One region of the Lelliottia jeotgali genome, then DNA from elsewhere that is predicted to be linked to it. Evidence: predicted binding sites of a transcription regulator. Region 1 holds the regulator's gene; each other region holds the start of a gene.

What was found. Region 1 encodes CRP, which controls carbon source genes, mostly activating them, when cyclic AMP is high. Its sites were predicted from a motif close to ATGTGANNNNNNTCACAT; they were not measured.
Region 2: a site for CRP is predicted at 5,659-5,676, ahead of deoC (deoxyribose-phosphate aldolase). Genes of this name have one in related genera too.
Region 3: a site for CRP is predicted at 6,289-6,306, ahead of JBO43_RS05510 (YfcZ/YiiS family protein). Genes of this name have one in related genera too.

What each region holds. Positions count from the first base shown of each region.
Region 1 is NZ_JAENMQ010000015.1:19,124-26,639, forward strand. Features, by position in the region: gene mdcA (malonate decarboxylase subunit alpha) at 1-1,147, opposite strand, end outside; gene JBO43_RS20535 (hydrolase) at 1,427-2,449, shown strand; gene JBO43_RS20540 (YheU family protein) at 2,446-2,664, shown strand; gene JBO43_RS20545 (phosphoribulokinase) at 2,695-3,564, shown strand; gene JBO43_RS20550 (OsmC family protein) at 3,704-4,108, opposite strand; gene crp (cAMP-activated global transcriptional regulator CRP) at 4,416-5,048, shown strand; gene JBO43_RS20560 (YccS/YhfK family putative transporter) at 5,107-7,194, shown strand; gene argD (bifunctional acetylornithine/succinyldiaminopimelate transaminase) at 7,248-7,516, opposite strand, start outside.
Region 2 is NZ_JAENMQ010000002.1:234,820-242,335, forward strand. Features, by position in the region: gene JBO43_RS07495 (YtjB family periplasmic protein) at 1-16, shown strand, start outside; gene lplA (lipoate--protein ligase) at 56-1,072, shown strand; gene deoD (purine-nucleoside phosphorylase) at 1,185-1,907, opposite strand; gene deoB (phosphopentomutase) at 2,006-3,229, opposite strand; gene deoA (thymidine phosphorylase) at 3,290-4,612, opposite strand; gene deoC (deoxyribose-phosphate aldolase) at 4,748-5,527, opposite strand; gene JBO43_RS07525 (YjjI family glycine radical enzyme) at 5,789-7,336, shown strand; gene JBO43_RS07530 (YjjW family glycine radical enzyme activase) at 7,311-7,516, shown strand, end outside.
Region 3 is NZ_JAENMQ010000001.1:1,164,947-1,172,462, forward strand. Features, by position in the region: gene prmB (50S ribosomal protein L3 N(5)-glutamine methyltransferase) at 1-740, opposite strand, end outside; gene smrB (endonuclease SmrB) at 898-1,449, shown strand; gene sixA (phosphohistidine phosphatase SixA) at 1,495-1,980, opposite strand; gene fadJ (fatty acid oxidation complex subunit alpha FadJ) at 2,191-4,338, opposite strand; gene fadI (acetyl-CoA C-acyltransferase FadI) at 4,338-5,648, opposite strand; gene JBO43_RS05510 (YfcZ/YiiS family protein) at 5,897-6,181, opposite strand; gene fadL (long-chain fatty acid transporter FadL) at 6,556-7,516, shown strand, end outside.

The DNA.
Region 1 (7,516 bases):
TATTTGGCGCGCCGCCGAAGCCCGACAGACGACCACGGGTCACGGTAGAGGAGTTGGCGTAGCCATCCACCTGTAAGGTCGAACCGATAAACATGTCGACCGCATACTGGCCCGCCAGCTGGCAGAACGCGCGGTTAGAGCGCATCGAGCCGTCGGCACCGGTAAAGAACACGTCCGGGCGAGCGCGGATGTACTCTTCCATCCCCAGTTCGCCGCCGAAGCAGTGCACGCTCTCCACCCAGCCGCTTTCAATCGCCGGGATCAGCGTTGGATGCGGGTTCAGGGTCCAGTGTTTACAGATTTTGCCTTTCAGGCCGAGCTGTTCGCCGTAAGTAGGCAACAGCAGCTCAATCGCGGCGGTATTAAAACCGATACCGTGGTTGAGAGACTGCACCTGGTGTTCCGCGTAGATGCCTTTAATCGCCATCATCGCCATCAGGATATGTTCTTGCTTGATGAGGCGCGGGTCGCGGGTAAATAACGGTTCGATGAAGAACGGCTTGTCGGCCACCACCACGTAATCAATCCACGAGCCCGGAATATCCACGCGCGGCAGATCGCATTCATCATCCACCAGCTCATTCACCTGGGCGATGACGATCCCGTCGTGGAACGCAGCGGCTTCAACCAGCGCTGGGGTGTCTTCGGTGCTCGCTCCGGTGTAAAGGTTGCCTTTTCGGTCAGCTTTAAACCCGGCAATCAGCGCCACGTTTGGCGAGAGATCGACGTACAGGCGGGAGTAAAGCTCGATGTAAGTGTGGATGGCGCCGATTTCGAGCTGACCGTCTTCCAGCAGCTGCGAAATACGCAGGCTTTGGGTGCCGGAGAAAGAGAAATCGAGCTTGCGGGCGATGCCCTTTTCAAAGATGTCGAGATGTTCGCTGCGCCCGACGCTTGGCATGATCATATGCAGGTCGTGAACGATTTGCGGATTTACTTCGGCCAGAGAGCGGGACAGAAAATCGGCCTGCTTTTGGTTGTTGCCTTCCAGAACGACTTTGTCGCCCGGCGCAATCAGTTTTTCCAGCATGGCGACAAGATCGTCGGTTGGCAGAACCTTGCCTTGCACCGGGACAGAAGCCAGGCGGCGCGCTTTTTCAGTGCGTCGCGTGTTCCAGACACGGGCGGGTGTTTGCCCAGATAACATTATTAACCTCCTGATTCAGCACATCATTCTGATTTGCTTAACGCTGAACAAAGTGTGCGCCCTGGTGAGAAAGGCATCAATTAAGCGTAGAGTGGAATCATTAGCCTGAGAGTAATAATCGAGGTAAAGATTTGTGATCGAGATCAGTTCACATCGCGCGAAAAAATGTCAGAGGCGGCAGAAAGGGCTAAATCAGAGGTAAACGCCCCTCGTTTTCATAAACAGGGTACAATTCGGCAGGTATAGTAAATGGCTGACAAGAATTAACATTGCATCGTTATGACCCAAATTATTCCATCAGATTTCGAGATCGCAGGCGCTGAGAGCGCAGACTTCGTGCCCATGCGGGGCGTGGCGAACCCACACCTGCAGACCATGCTGCCGAGGCTGCTGCGCCGAAAACTGCAGTTTACGCCGCACTGGCAGCGTCTCGACCTGCCGGACGGTGATTTCGTGGATTTAGCCTGGAGCGAAGATCCTGAACAGGCTAAACATAAACCGCGTCTGGTGTTGTTTCACGGTCTGGAAGGCAGTCTCCACAGCCCGTATGCCCACGGCCTGATCCACGCGGCAAAAGAGCGTGGCTGGCTCGGCGTGGTGATGCATTTTCGCGGCTGTAGCGGTGAACCGAATCGTCGCGAGCGCATTTATCACTCCGGTGAAACCGAAGACGGCACTTGGTTTTTGCACTGGCTGAAGAACAGCTACGGCAGCGTGCCGACCGCCGCTGTGGGCTATTCCCTGGGTGGCAATATGCTCGCCTGCCTGCTGGCTAAAGAGAGCGACACGGTCCCACTGGATGCGGCGGTGATCGTCTCCGCGCCGTTTATGCTTGAGCAGTGCAGCTATCATATGGAAAAGGGCTTTTCACGCGTCTATCAGCGCTACCTGCTGAACTTACTCAAGGCTAACGCCGCACGTAAGCTGAAGGCCTATCCAGATACCCTGCCGATCAGCCTGCAACAGCTGAAGCGTATGCGTCGCCTGCGCGAGTTTGACGATATGATCACCTCGAAGATCCACGGCTTTGCTGACGCCATCGACTATTATCGTCAGTGTAGCGCCATGCCGTTGCTGAACCAGATAACCAAACCGACGCTGATCATCCATGCGAAGGACGATCCCTTTATGGATCATCACTCCATTCCCGCGCCGGAACATCTGCCTGCAAACGTGCAGTATCAACTGACGGAGCACGGCGGCCACGTCGGCTTTATCGGCGGCACGTTGCGCCGCCCGAAAATGTGGCTGGAGTCGCGCATCCCCGACTGGTTAACCCCTTTTCTGGAGAGAGTAAAATGATGATTCCCTGGCAGGATCTGGCTCCCGAAACGCTGGATAGCCTGATTGAAAGCTTTGTATTACGCGAAGGCACCGATTATGGTGAACATGAACGTTCGCTTGAACAAAAGGTCGCCGATGTAAAACGGCAGCTACAAAGTGGCGAGGTGTTGCTGGTGTGGTCAGAACTGCACGAAACCGTCAACATCATGCCGCGCAATCAGTTTCGCGGTTGATTGTTCCATCTTTCCAGTCAGGGAGTTGCTATGTCCGCCAGACATCCGGTTATTGCCGTCACGGGTTCGAGTGGTGCGGGAACCACGACCACCAGCCTCGCTTTTCGCAAGATCTTCGCGCAGCTCAATCTGCGTGCTGCCGAGGTTGAGGGCGATAGTTTTCATCGCTTCACCCGTCCTGAAATGGACATGGCTATCCGCAAGGCCCGCGATTTAGGCAAGCACATCAGCTATTTCGGGCCAGACGCCAACGACTTCGGCCTGCTGGAACAGACTTTCCAGGATTACGGACATACGGGTAAAGGTCAGTCACGCAAATATCTGCACACCTATGACGAAGCGGTGCCGTGGAATCAGGTGCCTGGTACCTTCACACCGTGGCAGCCGCTGCCGGAACCGACCGATGTGCTGTTTTATGAGGGATTACACGGTGGCGTGGTGACTCCGCAGCACGACGTGGCGCGCCACGTGGATTTGCTGGTCGGCGTGGTGCCGATTGTCAATCTGGAGTGGATTCAGAAGCTGACCCGCGACATGAGCGAGCGCGGCCATTCGCGCGAAGCGGTGATGGATTCGGTAGTGCGTTCGATGGAAGATTACATTAACTTCCTGACGCCGCAGTTTTCCCGCACTCATATCAACTTCCAGCGCGTTCCCACAGTGGACACGTCCAACCCGTTTGCGGCAAAAACGATCCCTTCGCTGGACGAGAGTTTTGTGGTGATCCACTTCCGCAATCTGGACGATATTGATTATCCGTGGCTGCTGGCGATGCTGCAGGGCTCGTTTATCTCGCACATCAATACGCTGGTGGTGCCGGGTGGCAAAATGGGGCTGGCGATGGAATTGATCATGATGCCGCTGGTGCAACGGCTGATGGAAGGCAAGAAGATCGCCTAAGGTCTGTTGCCGGATGGCGCTGCGCTTATCCGGCCTACATTCAGGCTTTTGTAGGCCCGGTAAGCGTCGCGCCATCGGGCAAAATACCGCAGATGTTGCCTTTGTAGGACGGGTTAGCGAATCGCCACCCGCCAACGAATCAGGCGTCAATCACTTCATACGAATGCGTAATCTTTACCGCTTTTTCCAGCATCAACGCCACAGAGCAGTACTTCTCCGCAGACAAATCTACCGCGCGGGACACCGCGGCATCCTTCAGCTCTTTACCGGTGACGATAAAATGCAAATTGATGTGCGTAAACAGACGTGGCGCTTCCTCACGACGTTCTGACGTCAGTTTCACTTCGCAGTCGGTCACATCGTGACGGCCTTTTTGCAGAATCGACACCACGTCGATCGCACTACATCCGCCAGCGGCCATCAGCACCACTTCCATCGGGCTTGGCGCTTTATCTCCGGAGTTACCGTCCATCAAAATCTGGTGCCCTGAAGCGGATTCGCCAAGGAACGTTAAACCTTCAACCCATTTCACACGCGCTTGCATTTTCATTAACTCCAAAGTTGCATTTTTCAGAACAGATTACGCGTGCGTTACAATTCTCGCAACGGAAGGCGACCTGCATCATGCTGAAGCGAGACACCAGGAGACACGCGGCTAAAGCTATGCTAAAACAGTCTCGATGCTACAGTAATACATTGACGTTACACATGTATGCAGAGGACATCAAACTTTACTGGCTGCAAACATTGTGACAGCCAACTTCCCAGGTACGGGTAAGAATTCGATTGCAACCCCAGAGTCAGGATGCGATTTTGACTCTGAGACAGCTTATAACAGAGGATAACAGCGCATGGTGCTTGGCAAACCGCAAACAGACCCGACTCTCGAATGGTTCTTGTCTCATTGCCACATTCATAAGTACCCATCGAAGAGCACGCTGATTCACCAGGGTGAAAAAGCGGAAACGTTGTATTACATCGTCAAAGGCTCGGTGGCAGTGCTGATCAAAGATGAAGAAGGGAAAGAGATGATCCTTTCTTATCTGAACCAGGGCGATTTCATCGGTGAACTGGGCCTGTTTGAAGAAGGCCAGGAACGTAGCGCCTGGGTGCGCGCAAAATCCGCATGTGAAGTCGCTGAGATCTCCTACAAGAAATTCCGCCAGCTGATCCAGGTCAACCCGGACATCCTGATGCGTCTTTCTTCGCAGATGGCTCGCCGCCTGCAGGTCACTTCCGAGAAAGTGGGCAACCTCGCTTTCCTCGACGTTACTGGCCGCATCGCGCAGACACTGCTGAACCTGGCGAAACAACCTGACGCCATGACCCACCCGGACGGTATGCAAATTAAAATTACCCGTCAGGAAATTGGTCAGATCGTCGGCTGTTCTCGTGAGACCGTTGGCCGTATCCTGAAAATGCTGGAAGATCAAAACCTGATCTCCGCCCACGGTAAAACAATCGTGGTTTACGGAACGCGTTAATTCCGGAAAAAACGGCGTGCCATCGCAAGGTGTCACGCCGTTTTTGTCTCTGACGATTATGTGGCGCAGGCTGATTTATCACCCGGAAGTTAACTACGCACTACGTCAAACCCTGGTGTTATGTCTTCCCGTGGCCATTGGTTTAGTCCTGGGCCATCTGCAACAGGGGCTGCTTTTTTCTCTTGTTCCTGCCTGCTGCAACATTGCCGGTCTGGATACTCCCCACAAACGTTTTTTCAAACGCCTGATTATCGGCGGCTGCCTGTTTGCCGGGTGTAGCCTCGCCGTACAGCTGCTGCTGGCCCGCGATATCCCGCTGCCTTTAATCCTGACCGTGCTGGCGATGACGCTGGGCGTCACGGCGGAGATCAGCGCACTTCACGCCCGCCTGCTGCCCGCTTCACTGATTGCAGCGATATTCACGCTGAGCCTCGCCGGGAATATGCCCGTCTGGGAGCCGCTGCTGATCTACGCCGCCGGCACGCTGTGGTACGGGCTTTTTAACTGGTTTTGGTTCTGGATGTGGCGGGAACAGCCGCTGCGAGAATCCCTGAGCCTGCTGTACGTTCAGCTCGCCGATTATTGCGAAGCGAAATACACCCTGCTGACCCAGCACGCAGACCCGGAAAAATCATTGCCGCCGCTGCTGTCGCGCCAGCAAAAAGTGGTCGATTTAATCAGCCAGTGTTACCAACAACTGCACATGCTGGCGGCCAATAAAAATCATGAATACAAACGCCTGCTGCGTACCTTCCAGGTCGGGCTGGATCTGCAGGAACATATCTCAGTCAGCTTGCATCATCCGCAGGAGGTGCAAAAACTGGTAGAGCGCAGCCACGCCGAAGCAGTGCTGCGCTGGAATGCCCAGACGGTCGCGACTCGCCTGCGCGTGTTGGCGGACGATATTCTTTATCACCGCTACCCGACCCGCTTTACGATGGATAAACAGCTGGGTGCGCTGGAGAAAATTGCGCGCCAGCACCCGGATAACCCGGTCGGACAGTTTTGCGCCTGGCATTTCAGCCGTATCGCGCGGGTGTTGAGAACTCAGCGTCCGCTCTATGCACGTGACCTGATGGCCGATAAGCAAAAACGGCTGCCGCTGTTGCCTGCACTCAAAAGCTATCTGTCGCTGAAATCCGCCGCTCTGCGCAATGCCGCGCGCATCAGCGTGATGCTCAGCGCGGCCAGCCTGATGGGCGTGGCGCTGCACTTACCCAAACCCTACTGGATTTTAATGACCGTGCTGTTTGTCACTCAGAACGGATATGGCGCCACGCGGGTGCGCATTCTGCATCGGGCACTCGGCACGTTCGCGGGTTTGGTGATTGCTGGGGTGACGCTGCACTTCCACGTACCCGATGGCTACACCCTGCTGGGGATGCTGGTGATCACTCTGGTGGGGTATTTGATTATCCGTAAAAACTACGGCTGGGCGATGGTCGGGTTTACGGTGACGGCAGTGTATACCCTGCAACTGCTGACCCTGAACGGCGAGCAGTATATTGTCGCGCGGCTGGTCGATACGCTGATTGGCTGTCTGATTGCCTTTGGCGGGATGGTCTGGCTGTGGCCACAGTGGCAAAGCGGACTGTTACGCCAGAACGCCCATGACGCGCTCGAAGCCGATCAGCAGGCGATTCGGCTGATCCTGAGCGACGATCCTAAAGCATCGCCGCTGGCCTATCAGCGCATGAAGGTCAACCAGGCACACAACGCGCTGTTTAACTCCCTCAACCAGGCGATGCAGGAGCCGGGCTTTAATTCTCACTATCTGGCGGATATGAAGCTGTGGGTCACGCACAGCCAGTTTATCGTCGAGCATATCAACGCGATGACCACCCTGGCGCGCGAGCACACAATGCTGACACCGGATCTGGCGCAGCGCTATTTGCAGTCGTGTGAAATTGCCTTGCAGCGTTGCCAGCAGCGTCTGGAGTACGACGCGCCGGGAGAATCGGGGGATTCAAATATTCTTGAAGCGCCAGAGACGTTAACACACGGTCCGATGAGCACTCTGGAGCAGCATTTGCAGCGGGTATTGGGGCATTTGAACACCATGCACACCATTTCGTCGGTGGCATGGCGTCAGCGTCCGCATCACGGGGTTTGGTTGACGCGGATTTTGCGACGCAAAGAATCGTGATGGTTTACGCCCCGTAGGCCGGGTAAGGCGAAGCCGCCACCCGGCAATTTCCACTATCCCTGAACGATCTTCTTCACCGCACTGGCAAAGCGATGCATGCCGTCGTCGATATCCTGCCCATCAATCACCAGCGACGGCGCAAAGCGCATCACATCTGGCCCCGCATTAAGCACCATCACGCCTTCGTGCGCAGCGGCGTGGAGGAAATCACGCGCGCGGCCTTTGTACTGCGGCTTCAGTTCAGCCCCGACTAAAAGACCCATGCCGCGAATATCGCTGAACACGTCATATTGTGCGTCAATCTGCTGGAGATGCTGCACAA
Region 2 (7,516 bases), on a different contig from region 1:
CGAGAAGAAAGAATAGTGGTAAAATGGGCGTCCGATTCGGAAAAGGAAATCTGCCATGACGACGCTCCGCCTGCTTATCTCTGACTCTTACGATCCCTGGTTCAACCTCGCGGTGGAAGAGTGCATCTTCCGCCAGATGCCCGCCACGCAGCGCGTCCTGTTCCTCTGGCGTAACGCCGATACGGTGGTCATTGGCCGCGCGCAGAACCCGTGGAAAGAGTGCAACACGCGGCGCATGGAAGAGGACAACGTGCGTCTGGCCCGTCGCAGCAGCGGTGGCGGCGCGGTGTTCCACGACCTCGGTAATACCTGCTTTACCTTTATGGCCGGGAAACCGGAGTACGATAAAACCATCTCCACCGCGATTGTGCTCAACGCGTTGAACTCCCTCGGCGTGACGGCGGAAGCGTCCGGGCGTAACGATCTGGTGGTCAAAACCCCCGAAGGCGACCGTAAAGTCTCCGGCTCGGCCTATCGCGAAACCAAAGATCGCGGTTTCCACCACGGCACCTTGTTGCTCAACGCCGATTTAAGCCGTCTGGCGAACTACCTTAATCCTGATAAGAAAAAGCTTCAGGCCAAAGGGATTACCTCGGTACGCGGCCGTGTGGCGAATTTGGTTGAACTGCTGCCCGGCGTGACTCACGAGCAGATTTGCGCGGCGATCCGCGAGGCGTTCTTCGACCATTATGGCGAGCGCGTCGAGGCGGAAGTTATTTCCCCCGATAAAACCCCGGACCTGCCAAATTTTGCCGAGACCTTTGCGCGCCAGAGCAGTTGGGAGTGGAACTTTGGTCAGGCACCGGCATTCTCCCATCTGCTGGATGAGCGCTTTACCTGGGGCGGCGTGGAGCTTCACTTCGACGTCGAGCGCGGCGTTATCACGCGCGCACAGGTGTTTACCGACAGCCTGAATCCGGCCCCGCTGGAAGCACTGGCGGCCCGCTTGCAAGGGTGTTTGTATCGCGCGGAGTGTTTGCAGCAGGCGTGTGACGCACTGGTAGCGGATTTCCCGGAGCAGGAGAAAGAGTTGCGGGAATTGTCGGCGTGGGTGGCGAAAGCGGTGCGGTGATATGAGTGCGGTCTGGTGCCCTCACCCCCGCCCTCTCCCACAGGGAGAGGGAGAAAACCGCACTAGCCAGTTCCCTCTCCCTGAGGGAGAGGGTTAGGGTGAGGGGGAGGAATTACTCTTTATCGCCCAGCAGAACAGATTCCAGCGCGATTTTGATCATGTCGTTGAAGGTGGTCTGACGCTCAGCGGCAGTGGTCTGCTCGTGAGTACGGATGTGGTCAGACACGGTGCAGATGGTCAGCGCTTTCGCACCGAACTCAGCCGCGACGCCGTAGATACCTGCCGCTTCCATTTCCACGCCCAGGATGCCGTACTTTTCCATCACGTCGAACATTTCGCCGCCGTCCGGAGAGTAGAACAGGTCAGCAGAGAAGATGTTACCGACGCGCGCGTCAACGCCCAGCGCTTTCGCTGCATCAACCGCGTTACGCACCATGCCGAAGTCAGCAATCGCTGCGAAGTCGTGATCTTTGAAACGCATACGGTTCACTTTGGAATCGGTGCAAGCACCCATGCCGATGACTACGTCACGCAGTTTCACGTCCATACGCACGGCACCGCAAGAGCCCACGCGGATGATTTTCTTCACGCCGAAATCGGTGATCAGCTCTTTGGTGTAGATGGAGCAGGACGGGATACCCATACCGTGACCCATTACGGAGATTTTGCGGCCTTTATAGGTACCGGTGAAGCCCAGCATGCCGCGCACGTTGTTCACTTCACGCACGTCTTCGAGGAAGGTTTCAGCAATGTGCTTCGCGCGCAGCGGGTCGCCCGGCATCAAAACAACGTCCGCGAAATCGCCCATTTCTGCATTAATGTGTGGGGTAGCCATCTTCAGTTCCCTTATAAGTTTTTTTGCCGGGTGGCGCTTCGCTTACCCGGCCTACGATTCAGTAGACCCGGCAAGCGCAATGCCGCCGGGCAACAGGTTTAAAGCATGTTTTTGCCGTAGTCCATTGGAGAGGTACCGAAGTAGCTCGCAATGGTCTGGCCGATATCCGCGAAGGTTTCGCGGTGGCCGAGCGATCCTGGTTTCACTTTCGGGCCGTACACCAGCACAGGAATGTGCTCACGGGTGTGGTCGGTACCGGTCCAGGTTGGGTCGCAGCCGTGGTCAGCGGTCAGGATGATGATGTCATCTTCCCCAACCAGCTCCAGCAGCTCCGGCAGACGGCGGTCGAACAGTTCCAGACCGGCAGCATAACCGGCGACGTCGCGACGATGGCCCCAGGAGGAGTCGAAGTCCACGAAGTTAGTGAAGACAATGGTCTTGTCACCCGCTTCTTTCATCTCTTTGATGGTCGCGTCAAACAGCGCGTCCAGACCGGTGGCTTTCACTTTTTTGGTGATGCCGCAGTTAGCGTAGATATCCGCGATTTTACCGACGGAAACCACTTCGCCCGCTTTCTCATCAACCAGTTTCTGCAGCACGGTCGGCGCTGGCGGTTCAACGGCCAGATCGTGACGGTTGCCGGTACGCTGGAAGTTGCCCGGTTTGTCGCCGATAAACGGACGAGCGATGACGCGGCCAATGTTGTAGCCGCCTTCAGTCAGCTCTTCACGCGCGATTTCGCACAGCTCGTAAAGACGGTCCAGACCGAACGTCTCTTCGTGGCAGGCAATCTGGAACACGGAGTCAGCGGAGGTATAGAAAATCGGTTTGCCGGTTTTCATGTGCTCTTCGCCGAGCTGGTCCAGAATCACGGTACCGGAAGAGTGACAGTTACCGAGGTAACCCGGCAGATTGCCGCGCTCAACCAGCTTATCCAGCAGCTTCTGCGGGAAGCTGTTTTCGTGTTCGGAGAAGTAGCCCCAGTCGAACAGAACCGGCACACCGGCGATTTCCCAGTGACCCGACGGGGTGTCTTTACCGGAAGAGAGCTCGTGCGCCCAGGCGTATGCGCCGATCACTTCTGCGTTGCCGTCCATACCGGCAGCGACTTTACCTGTCGAACCTTCATGCGCTTTCACCAGGCCCAGACGGGTCAGGTTTGGCAGGTTCAGTGGGCCCTGACGGCCAATGTTCGCTTCGCCTTTGGCACAGGCTTCTGCGATATGGCCCATAGTGTCGGAACCGACATCACCAAAGCGGTCTGCATCTTCTGTAGCGCCGATGCCGAATGAGTCCAGCACCATAATAAATGCACGTTTCATATGTTCTCCGTACTTATGTGCTTCAAAAATTCATAAAAAACCGATCAGATCAGTATACCGCTATTCGGTGATACGACGATAGACGGTTGGTGTGGTTTCGGGAGCTGTGTCGTCAAGTTTAATGGCCGCTTTGACCGCTTTCGCCGCTTCCTGCCAGCTGGCTTCATCTTTGGCGTGGATCACCGCCAGCGGACGCTGTCCGTCGACGCTGTCACCGAGACGCGCCATATCGGTAAAGCCGACGCTGTAATCAATGGTGTCCGATGCCTGACGGCGTCCGCCGCCCATCGAGACCACGGCCATGCCCAGCGCGCGAGTGTCCATCGCGGAAACAAACCCTTCCGCATCGGCGTACACCGCTTTGCTGAGCGTCGCGGTCGGCAGATATTTCGCATAGTTTTCGACGAAATCGGTCGGGCCTTTTTGCGCCGCAACCATACGACCGAAGATCTCAGCCGCTTTGCCGTTATCCAGCACTGCCTGCAATTTCGCACGTGCTTCAGCGTCGTCTTTGGCAAGCTTACCGGAAATCAACATCTCCACGCACAGGGCCGTGGTGACGTCGAGCAGACGCGGATTGCGGTATTCGCCGGTCAGGAACTGCACGGCTTCGCGGACTTCGACCGCGTTACCGGCGCTGGACGCCAGCACCTGATTCATGTCGGTGAGCAGCGCGGTGGTGCGCACGCCTGCGCCGTTGGAGACGCCAACGATCGCTTCGGCCAGTGCCGCAGAGAGTTCAAAGGTCGGCATAAACGCACCGCTACCTACTTTCACGTCCATCACCAGCGCATCCAGACCTTCGGCAAGCTTTTTAGCGAGGATCGAAGCGGTGATAAGCGGAATGGAATCGACGGTCGCGGTGATGTCGCGGGTGGCGTAAAAACGTTTATCCGCCGGAGCAAGAGAGCTGGTCTGGCCGATAATCGCCACACCAACGTCTTTAATAATTTCGCGGAAGCGCTGGTCATCCGGGAAGATATCGAAGCCCGGAATGGCTTCCAGTTTGTCGAGCGTACCGCCCGTGTGGCCCAAACCGCGACCAGAGATCATTGGGATGTAACCGCCGCAGGCTGCGACCATTGGGCCGAGCATCAGTGAGGTGACATCGCCCACACCGCCGGTGGAGTGTTTATCCACAATCGGGCCGTTGAGGTTAAGGCTTTTCCAATCCAGGACGGTCCCTGAATCTCGCATCGCCATGGTCAGCGAGACGCGTTCCGGCATCGCCATATCGTGGAAGAAAATGGTCATCGCCAGGGCGGCAATCTGCCCTTCAGAGATGGTGTTATCACGAATACCGTTGATAAAGAAGCGGATCTCTTCGTCGCTTAATGCATGACCATCACGTTTTTTACGAATAATTTCTTGTGCGAGAAACACGGTAACCCCCAGGGGAAAAGAGTAGAAGGCCGTTGTAGGCCGGGTAAGCAACGCGCCACCCGGCAGTCGTATTCATGCCGGATGGCGGCTGCGCCTTATCCGGCCTACGTCACTACACATCCGGCAATATAAGGCTTAGTAGCTACTTGCGCTCTTGCCGTCGCCGTGACCCAGCGCTTTCAGCAGGCTTGCCAGCAGGCTGGATGCGCCGAAGCGGTAGTGGCGGGAATCCGCCCAGTCAGCACCAAACAGATCGTCAGCGATAGCCAGGAATTGCTGCGCATCTTCTGCGGTACGTACGCCACCTGCAGGTTTAAAACCAACGGTTTTAGAGACGCCCATGTCGCGGATCACTTCCATCATGATGCGCGCGCTTTCTGGCGTCGCATTGACCGGCACTTTACCGGTAGAGGTTTTGATGAAATCCGCACCGGCTTTGATAGAGATTTCAGACGCTTTACGAATCAGCGCTTCTTCTTTCAGCTCGCCGGTTTCGATGATCACTTTCAGCAGCACGTTAGCCGCCGCACACGCGTCTTTACAGGCTTTCACCAGGTCAAAACCAACCTGCTCGTTACCGGCGATCAGTGCGCGGTACGGGAAGACCACGTCCACTTCGTCTGCACCGTAGGCAATCGCCGCGCGGGTTTCGGCCAGCGCGATATCGATGTCGTCGTTACCGTGTGGGAAGTTGGTGACCGTGGCGATACGCACGTCAGGGGTACCCTGGGCGTTCAGCGTTTTACGGGCAATCGGGATGAAACGCGGATAGATACAGATAGCAGCGGTATTGCCTACCGGCGTTTTCGCCTGATGGCACAATGCGATCACTTTTTCATTGGTGTCGTCATCGTTCAGGGTGGTCAGGTCCATCAGTTTCAACGCGCGCAGGCTGCTTGCGGTTAAATCAGTCATAACATTCTCCAACGGCTTTGCCGTATAAATTTTCACCGTGCGGGTCTGTGAGTATTCTAACATTCACCCGCATTCACACTTCGACATTCATCACAGTTAATGAAAACTGCATACAAATTTGCATTACTGTAATGAGATCAACTTCAAACTTTAATCTTCATACTGCTGGCTAAAACAGCAATCACCCGCGTCGGATCAAAGGCCTTTGCGCGATGAGTTCCTACAATCTGCCCATCATCCGCAGAATAAAAGGAAGCGAACATGTCCACCTCCGGCCTCGATGCGATGCAACAACGTTGCCAGCAAATTGTGACAAGCCCAGTACTGACGCCTGAGCAGAAACGCCATTTTCTGGCGCTGGAAGCGGAAAACAATCTGCCCTACCCCACGCTTTCAGACACGGCGCGCGCCGCGCTGGACGAGGGTTTTATCTGCGACATGTTTGAAGGCCATGCGCCCTACAAACCGCGCTACGTTCTGCCGGACTATGCCAAATTCCTGGCGAACGGCTCAGAGTGGTTAGAGCTGGAAGGGGCGAAAGATCTCGATGACGCCCTGTCGTTACTCACTATCCTCTACCACCATGTTCCATCCGTTACATCGATGCCGGTGTTTCTCGGCCATCTCGACGCACTGCTGCAACCATATGTTAGAATTCTAACACAAGACGAAATAGATAGCCGAATAAAACGTTTCTGGCGTTATCTCGACCGCACCCTGCCTGACGCCTTTATGCACGCCAATATCGGCCCTGCCGATACCCCTGTCGCGCGCGCCATTTTACGCGCCGACGCAGAACTGAAGCAGGTTGCACCGAACCTGACCTTTATCTACGATCCAGAAATCACGCCGGACGATTTGCTGTTAAGCATCGCCAAAAATATTTGTGAGTGCAGTAAACCGCATATTTCTAACGGTCCGGTGAATGATAAAATTTTCACAAAAGGCGGTTATGGTGTGGTGAGTTGTTACAACTCTCTGCCGCTGGCGGGCGGTGGCAGTACCCTGGTTCGCCTCAATCTCAAGGCTATCGCGCAGAATAGCGAATCAGTGGAAGATTTCTTTACCCGCACGCTACCGCACTACTGTCAGCAGCAGATCGCCATCATTGATGCCCGCTGTGATTTCCTTTATCAGGAATCCGGCTTCTTTGAGAATAGCTTCCTGGTGAAAGAGGGGCTGATTGATGCGGATCGTTTTGTGCCGATGTTTGGTATGTACGGCCTGGCAGAAGCAGTGAATATCTTGTGTGAGAAAGCCGGGCTGGACGGGCGTTACGGCAAAGATGAGCAGGCCAATGCGCTGGGGTATCGCATCAGTGAACAGCTCGCGGAATTTGTCGAAAACACGCCGGTGAAACACGGCTGGAAACAGCGCGCGATGCTGCATGCGCAGTCCGGTATCAGCTCTGATTCCGGCACCACGCCGGGAGCGCGTCTGCCGTACGGCGACGAGCCGGACCCGATTAGCCATCTGCTGGCCGTCGCACCGCATCACAAACATTATCATTCCGGTATCAGCGATATTCTGACCCTGGACGAAACCATCAAACGTAACCCGCAGGCGGTGGTTCAGCTTTGTCTCGGCGCCTTTAAAGCTGGAATGCGTGAGTTCACTGCTAACGTGGCCGGGAACGATCTGGTGCGCGTCACCGGGTATATGGTGCGCTTATCGGATCTGGAGAAATACCGCGCAGAAGGGTCTCGCACAAACACCACCTGGCTTGGCGAAGAGGCAGCCCGCAATACCCGTATTCTTGAACGTCAGCCGCGCGTGATGAGCCATGAACAGCAGATGCGCTTTAGTTAGTCAGGTTATCCCTTTCTCCTGCGTGGACGGACCGGGCAGTCGCCTGGCGCTGTTCCTGCAGGGGTGCAATCTGCGCTGCAAAACCTGCCACAATCCGTGGACCATCGGTCGCTGCAATGACTGCGGCGACTGTGTGGTGCATTGCCCGCACGATGCCCTGACCCTTCAGGCCGGGCGGGT
Region 3 (7,516 bases), on a different contig from region 1:
CAGGCCAGAATGCGGCGCGTCAGCTTCAGGCCGTCAGACCCGGACGCCAGGCCGAGTTCTGGCTCGTGGCGATATTCGTTTGGCAGATCGGACATATCTTCTGCGTCAACGTACGGCGGGTTGGTGACAATCAGGTCATATTGCAGTTTTGGCAAGTCACGGAACAGATCGGAGCGGATTGGCGTAACGTGATGAATCAGACCGTGTTCTTCGATGTTGTGTTCGGTAACGGCCAGCGCGTCGGTGGAGATATCCACCGCGTCAACTTCCGCTTCCGGGTAGGCGTACGCGCAGGCAATCGCGATACAGCCGCTGCCGGTACACATATCCAGAATGTGCTGCGGCTGATGGTCGATCAGACCCGCGAAGTGGTTGTTGATCAGCTCACCAATCGGTGAGCGCGGCACCAGCACACGTTCATCAACATAGAATTCGTGGCCGCAGAACCAGGCTTTATTGGTGAGATAAGCGACCGGAATGCGTTCGTTAACGCGGCGAATCACGCGCTCAACGATGCGGTGTTTTTCGCTGGAGGTCAGACGTGCTGTGCGCATGTCCTCTGGAATATCCAGCGGCAGATACAGGGACGGCAGAACCAGTTGAACCGCCTCATCCCACGGATTTTCCGTACCATGACCGTACCAGATGTTGGCGGCGCTAAAGCGGCTGACGGACCAACGCAACATGTCCTGAATGGTATGCAGTTCGTTTACTGCTTCATCGACAAAAATTTTATCCATTATTCTCTCCAGGGCATGCTTGCTTAATTTTCGGCGGCTAGTTTGCCATGAAGACGGCGATAAATCAGCACTGCGAGGGCGTGGGATAGGTGAAAAAATGCGTTTTGCTTGCGGCTCGCTCAGGTAAACTAAGGGAAATAAGAAATGAGACGGACTAATGAAAAAGAAAATGCCGCTTAGCGAGGAGGATCAGACGCTCTTTCGCCAGCTCATGAGCGGGACGCGCAAAATCACTCAGGACACGATTGTCCACCGCCCGATCCGCAAAAAAGTGACCGAAGTGCCAGTGAAACGGCTGCTGCAGGAACAGGCCGATAACAGCCACTATTTTTCAGACGAATTTCAGCCGCTGCTGAACACGCAGGGCGCGGTGAAATATGTGCGGGAAGATGTCAGCCATTTTGAGCTGAAAAAGTTACGTCGCGGGGATTATTCGCCAGAGCTGTTTCTCGATCTGCACGGTCTGACGCAGATGCAGGCAAAGCAGGAATTGGGCGCGCTGATTGCGGCGTGTCGTCGCGAGCACGTGTTTTGCACCTGTGTGATGCACGGCCACGGGAAGCATATTCTTAAGCAACAAACGCCGTTGTGGCTGGCTCAGCATCCACACGTGATGGCTTTTCATCAGGCGCCAAAAGAATACGGCGGAGATGCCGCGCTACTGGTGTTGATTGAAGTTGAAGAGTGGCAGCCACCGGAGCTGCCCTGAAAGGCAGGCGGGTGGCACAGGCTACCCGCCAGATCATTCGTCACGTCAGATAGCTTTTGCCATCTTCAAATTGCACGGACTCATTTGCCAGTTAAATACCCCTTTGCCGCTTTCGTCGAGGGTGACGTTAGCAATGGCCGAGGTAGTAAACATCGGTGGCGTTTCGCCGGGGCACAGTTCAGACACCAGGTAGCCGACCAGCGGCAGATGGGAAATCACCAGTGCAGAAGCGACACCTTCATTGCACAGCGCCTGAAGATAAGCGCTGACAAGACCCACATCGCCGCACGGAGTGAGTTCAGGAAGAACATCCACGCCTTTAGGCAGGTTCATACATTCCCCTACCACATCCAGCGTCTGCTCGGCCCGCAGGAAAGGGCTCACCAGTACACGATCGATATCCACTTTTTGGCCCTTGAGCCAGGTCGCCATTTGACGGGATTCGTCACAGCCACAGGTGGTCAAAGGACGAACAGAGTCACTGGCAGCATCGAGTGCCGCGTCGCCGTGACGCATGATAAAAACTTGCATATTGCACCGCTTTTGTTAACCAGGATCACCGGCGTTGACTACCCGCTATAACAGCAAAAAAGGTAGAAAACCCGATGGCCGGGCATTGTGCCTGATCCATCTGATGAATGAAACGCTGTTTTTTACCTTAATGGTGTAAGTATAGTCAATATCTGTTTACAAAATCACCAAAACAGGTTCATTCACCGTTGGATATACTCTTGTTGGACCTTAAGTTACGAGGTCAGTTTCCTCTGTCGGCCAAAAGTGCAGATTATTTTCTGCCATCCGCATTAAAGGTTCACACGGGGTAAACCGCGGACCATAAAGCGATGCCAGACGCTGCAATATTGCCACAACTTCACCCGCGCCCAGACTATCCATATAGCGGAACGGGCCACCCAGGAAAGGTGGAAAACCAATGCCAAACACGGCGCCAATATCGCCGTCTCGCGCACTTCTAACGACCTGCTCGTCAAAACAACGAGCCGCTTCGTTGAGCATCATCATGACGCAGCGCTCAGCACATTGCTGTGCTGACAGTTTCCCCTGGCCGCTGGCGCGAATAAGCCCATAAACCGAGGGGTCGACCTGTTTCTTGCTTTTACGCCCTTTAACTGCGTAAAGATAGAAGCCGCGTCCATTTTTTCTGCCTTTGCGATCGTCATTCAGGATCGTAGAAACAATGTTTGCAGGCGGGCTAAAACGTTCTCCATAAGCCGCTTCTAACACAGGTATAATTTTAGTGCCTGTGTCTATTCCAACCTCATCCAAAAGTTGGATTGGACCGACAGGAAAACCAAACTTCACTAAGGCTTCATCGATGTGATCGATTTTCTCGCCTTCGGTCAGCAGCCGCATGGCCTCATTAATATAAGGCGCGAGAATACGGTTGACGTAAAAGCCGGCCTTGTCAGCGACAACAATCGGCGTTTTTCCCTGCAACTTAGCGAGCTTCACCACCGTTGCCACCGTTTGTGCGCTGGTTGACGCATGGGGAATAACCTCCACCAGCGGCATTTTTTCGACCGGGCTAAAGAAGTGCAAACCGATTACTTGCTCCGGGCGTGCTGCTTTCTCCGCAATATCGCCAATCGGCAACGACGACGTGTTTGAGGCAAAAATGGTGTGCGGCGCGCAGTGTTGTTCCACTTCCGCGACCATCTGCTGCTTGAGATTCAGATCTTCAAACACGGCTTCAATCACCACATCACGATGCTGAAAACCACTGTAATCGGTGGTGCCGGAAATCAGCGCCAGTTCTTTATCGCGTTCACTGGCTTTGATATGGCGGCGTTTGACCTTTTGATCAAGGTGCTGCCAGCTGTATTGCAGGGCATGGTTGATGCCCTTGGGATTGATGTCTTTAATACGTACCGGCAATTTGCCTTTGCTGGCTGTCACGAATGCAATTCCACCGCCCATCAACCCACCGCCGAGCACACCAATGGCAGTGAGCGGCGCAGGAGAAGCATCACTTCCGGGATCTTTTTTCACGTCGGTGCTGGCAAAGAAAATGCTGCGCAACGCCTGAGATTGCGGCGTCATTGCCAGCTCACCAAAGGCTTTGGCCTCTGCCGCATAGCCACTGCTGCTGCCCTGCGACAGACCGGTTTCAATCACACTCAGAATGCGTTTGGTCGCCGGGTAGTTGCCTTTGGTTTTTTGCTCGGTTTTCTTGCCAACCATATTAAACAGCAGCGCGCGCCCAAGCGGCCCTGCCAGAATACGTTCACGTACCGGCAAATGACGACTGGCCTGACGCCCTCTTAGCGCCAGCTCAACTGCCGCTTCCAGCAGAATCGAGTGAGGAACCACTTCGTCCACCAGCCCGGCTTTTAATGCCTGACGAGGGCGCAGCTGTTTACCGGTTAGAATCATCTCCAGCGCAGTACTCACACCAATCAGGCGCGGCAAACGTTGGGTTCCCCCTGAACCCGGTAACAGCCCAAGCTGTACTTCGGGCAGGCCGAGCACGGTTTTCGCATCATCCGTGCAAATTCGGCTGTGGCAGGCCAGCGCCAGCTCCAGACCGCCGCCAAGACACGCGCCGTGGATCGCCGCGATCACCGGGATCGGCAATCCGTGGATCTCAGCCATGATCTGCTGTCCCTGACGAGCGAGCTCTTCGGCCTCCATCGCACTGTTAGCGCGGGCGATCATATTAATATCTGCCCCCGCGATAAAATTATCTGGCTTGGCTGAGATAAAGATCAGCCCGCGAATCTCTTTGTTTTCACGAATTTGCTTGAGGATAGCCCGCACCTGAACACCAAACTCGGCTTTCAGGGTATTCATTTTCTCGCCCGGCACGTCGATGGTGACGACAGCAATATTGTCCAGACGGACTTTCAGGGAAAAAGCGGAAGTCGTTTCCATTATTCAGCCTCCAGAACCATCGCCGCGCCCAGGCCACCCGCCGCGCAGGCGGTAACCAGACCAAAACCGCCGCCGCGACGGCGAAGTTCATGCAGCGTTTGGGTGATCATACGTGCGCCGGTAGCCGCAAACGGGTGGCCGTAAGCGATGGAGCCGCCCAGCACATTAAATTTGCTCTCGTCCACTTCGCCGGTGGCATGAGCGCGGCCCAGCACGTCGCGGGCAAAGCGTTCGCTGGCCAACAGTTGCAGGTTCGCGAGCGTTTGTGCGGCAAAGGCTTCGTGCATGTCGATCAGAGTTAAATCAGCCATCGTTAATCCGGCGCGTTCGAGCGCCAGTGGAGTAGACCATGCCGGCCCCAGCAGCATGTCCTGCCAGACGTCGATAGCAGTGAATGCATAGCTGCGCAGATAACCCAGCGGAACCAAACCCAGCTCTTTAGCGCGGGACTCCGTCATCAGGATCACTGCTGCCGCACCGTCGGTGAGCGGCGTGCTGTTCGCCGCCGTGACGGTACCGTGTTTGCGGTCAAACGCCGGACGCAACTTTGCATAATCCGCCAGCGTTGAGTTCCCGCGAATGTTGTTATCTTCAACGAGAGGCTCACGGAATGGCGGAATGTAGGCCGTCATGACTTCGTCGGCGAGTTTGCCCTCTGACCACGCCAGCGCCGCGCGTTGATGTGAACGATGCGCCAGCGCATCCTGCTGTTCGCGCGTAATGCCGTACGTTTTTGCCATTTGCTCGGCGGTATCGCCCATTCGCAGGCCGGTAGAGTATTCCGCAACCGCAGGCGGCACAGGCGCGAGATCGCGCAGGCGAAGGCGTGAGAAAAGTTTGAGGCGCTGCCCCATCGTGCGAGCTTTGTTGACGTCTACCAGCACGCGAGCCAGCTTTTTACTGACGCCAATTGGCAGAACGGACGAGGAGTCAGCCCCGCCCGCAATGCCCGCACGAATAGTCCCGGTGATCAGGCTTTCCGCCACGTTGGCGACGGCCTGGAAGCTGGTCGCACAGGCGCGACTGACGCTGTAGGCGTCCGTATGGACGTTCATGCCGGTGCCGAGCACGATTTCGCGGGCGATGTTGGGCGCTTCGGGCATTTGAACCACCTGCCCAAACACCAGCTGTTCGATAACCTCAGGGGGTATTTCGCTGCGTGCCAGCATCTCCCCCACCACCATTTTCCCCAGATCGACAGCCGGTATTCCGTGAAATGCCGTCGCCTGACGTGCAAACGGAGTACGCAATCCACTGACAATGGCAATGCGATCACCCTGACGGGTGACGAGCGGTAATGCCTGACTCATAACAGTCCCCTGTAAATAACCTATGCGCAAAGTGGTCTGACCTGATAACAGTTTTAACCATATTTTTACATTGAGCCAATCGGGGAAGCTAAAAATTGCGAGGTAAGGCACAGAGAAGAAAAAGAAAATGCCCCTGCATAGCAGAGGCATTTGAGATGTTTTTTATCGGGTAGCGCTTCGCTTACCCGACCTACAATTTCGTAGGCCGGGTAAGGCAAAGCCGCCACCCGGCATAATTACTTAGAAAATTAACGCAGACCGAGCTGGAAAATCAGCGTTTCGGCTTCACACGCAAAAATGAAATCGATGTCGAGTTGCACACCGCCTTCCACTTCCGTGAAGGTCGATTTGATTTCACAAGGATCGGATTCCACGTCGCGCGCGCGTTTCGTCAACGCGGTCAGGGTTTCTTCAGCATCCGAACGTTTGCTAAATACACGGCTGTAAGACGCGGTGCAATCGGTGTTATCCATAATGGTACCGACATCCATACAGCAGCAAACCGGGGTTTCATCAGCACTGCATTTACTCATAGCTCAAGTTCCTCTGCGTTTTCGCGCACGGCGCGAGATAAATACGTTGCTGATATTTTACGCCCTGGCTGAAGGTCTCTCCAGCCGTTAATGGCGCAAATGGGGATAAGTGACCGATATCACACTAAAAAATGATCTGGCGCAAAAATCACCCTTTCTGATGAGTGCGGGTGGTCGCATTTTTGCCACATAGATCTCGTTTCAAAAAACATCTTTGAAAAACTTCAGAAACAAACTTGCAACATCCCATCTGGTCCGACCTATACTCTCGCCACTGGTCTGATTTCTAAGTGTTACCACAGACCCTACACTTCGCGCTCCTGTTACTGTATGTAACATATATTGCATAAAAATAACTCAATGAGGTTATGGTCATGAGCCAGAAAACCCTGTTCAAAAAGACTGCGCTGGCAGTCGCAGTGGCAATCGTATCAACGTCCGCCTGGTCAGCGGGCTTCCAGCTTAACGAATTTTCTTCCTCTGGCCTTGGCCGTGCATATTCCGGGGAAGGCGCCATTGCCGATGACGCAGGCAACGTGAGCCGTAACCCGGCGCTGATCACCATGTTTGATCGCCCTACCTTCTCTATGGGTGCCGTCTATATCGATCCCGATGTCAACGTCACCGGGAAATCCAATTTAACCGGGCAGAGTGCTAACCAGGACAACATCGCGCCAGTCGCCTGGGTTCCTAACATGCACTTTGTTATGCCAATCAACGATCAGTTTGGTTGGGGTGCGTCTGTGACCTCCAACTACGGTCTGGCAACAGAATTTAACGACAGCTACGCGGCCGGCATTTACGGCGGCAAGACCGACCTGCAGACCATCAACCTGAACCTGAGCGGTGCTTATCGCCTGGACAGCAACTGGAGCTTCGGTGTGGGCTTTGATGCTGTTTACGCAAAAGCGAAAATTGAACGCTATGCAGGTTCCCTCGGCCCTCTGCTGGCGAGTCAGCTGCAAGGCCGGGTTCCACCCTCCATGCTGGACGGCATTAGCTCTCCAGACGACCAGATCGCGTACCTGAAAGGCGACGAGTGGGGCTTCGGCTGGAACGCAGGCATCCTGTATGAGCTGGACAAAAACAACCGTTGGGGCTTCACCTACCGTTCAGAAGTCAAAATCGACTTCGACGGCGACTATAAAAGCTCCATCGATCCGAACCTGAGCAACATCTTTGCCAGCATGGGTCTGACCGGCCTGCCAGCAGGTACCGGCGGCAGAACCCAGAACGGCGCACTGACGCTGAACCTGCCTGAAATGTGGGAAGTGTCTGGTTATAACCGCGTTGCACCACAGTGGGCTATTCACTACAGCCTGACCTACACCAGCT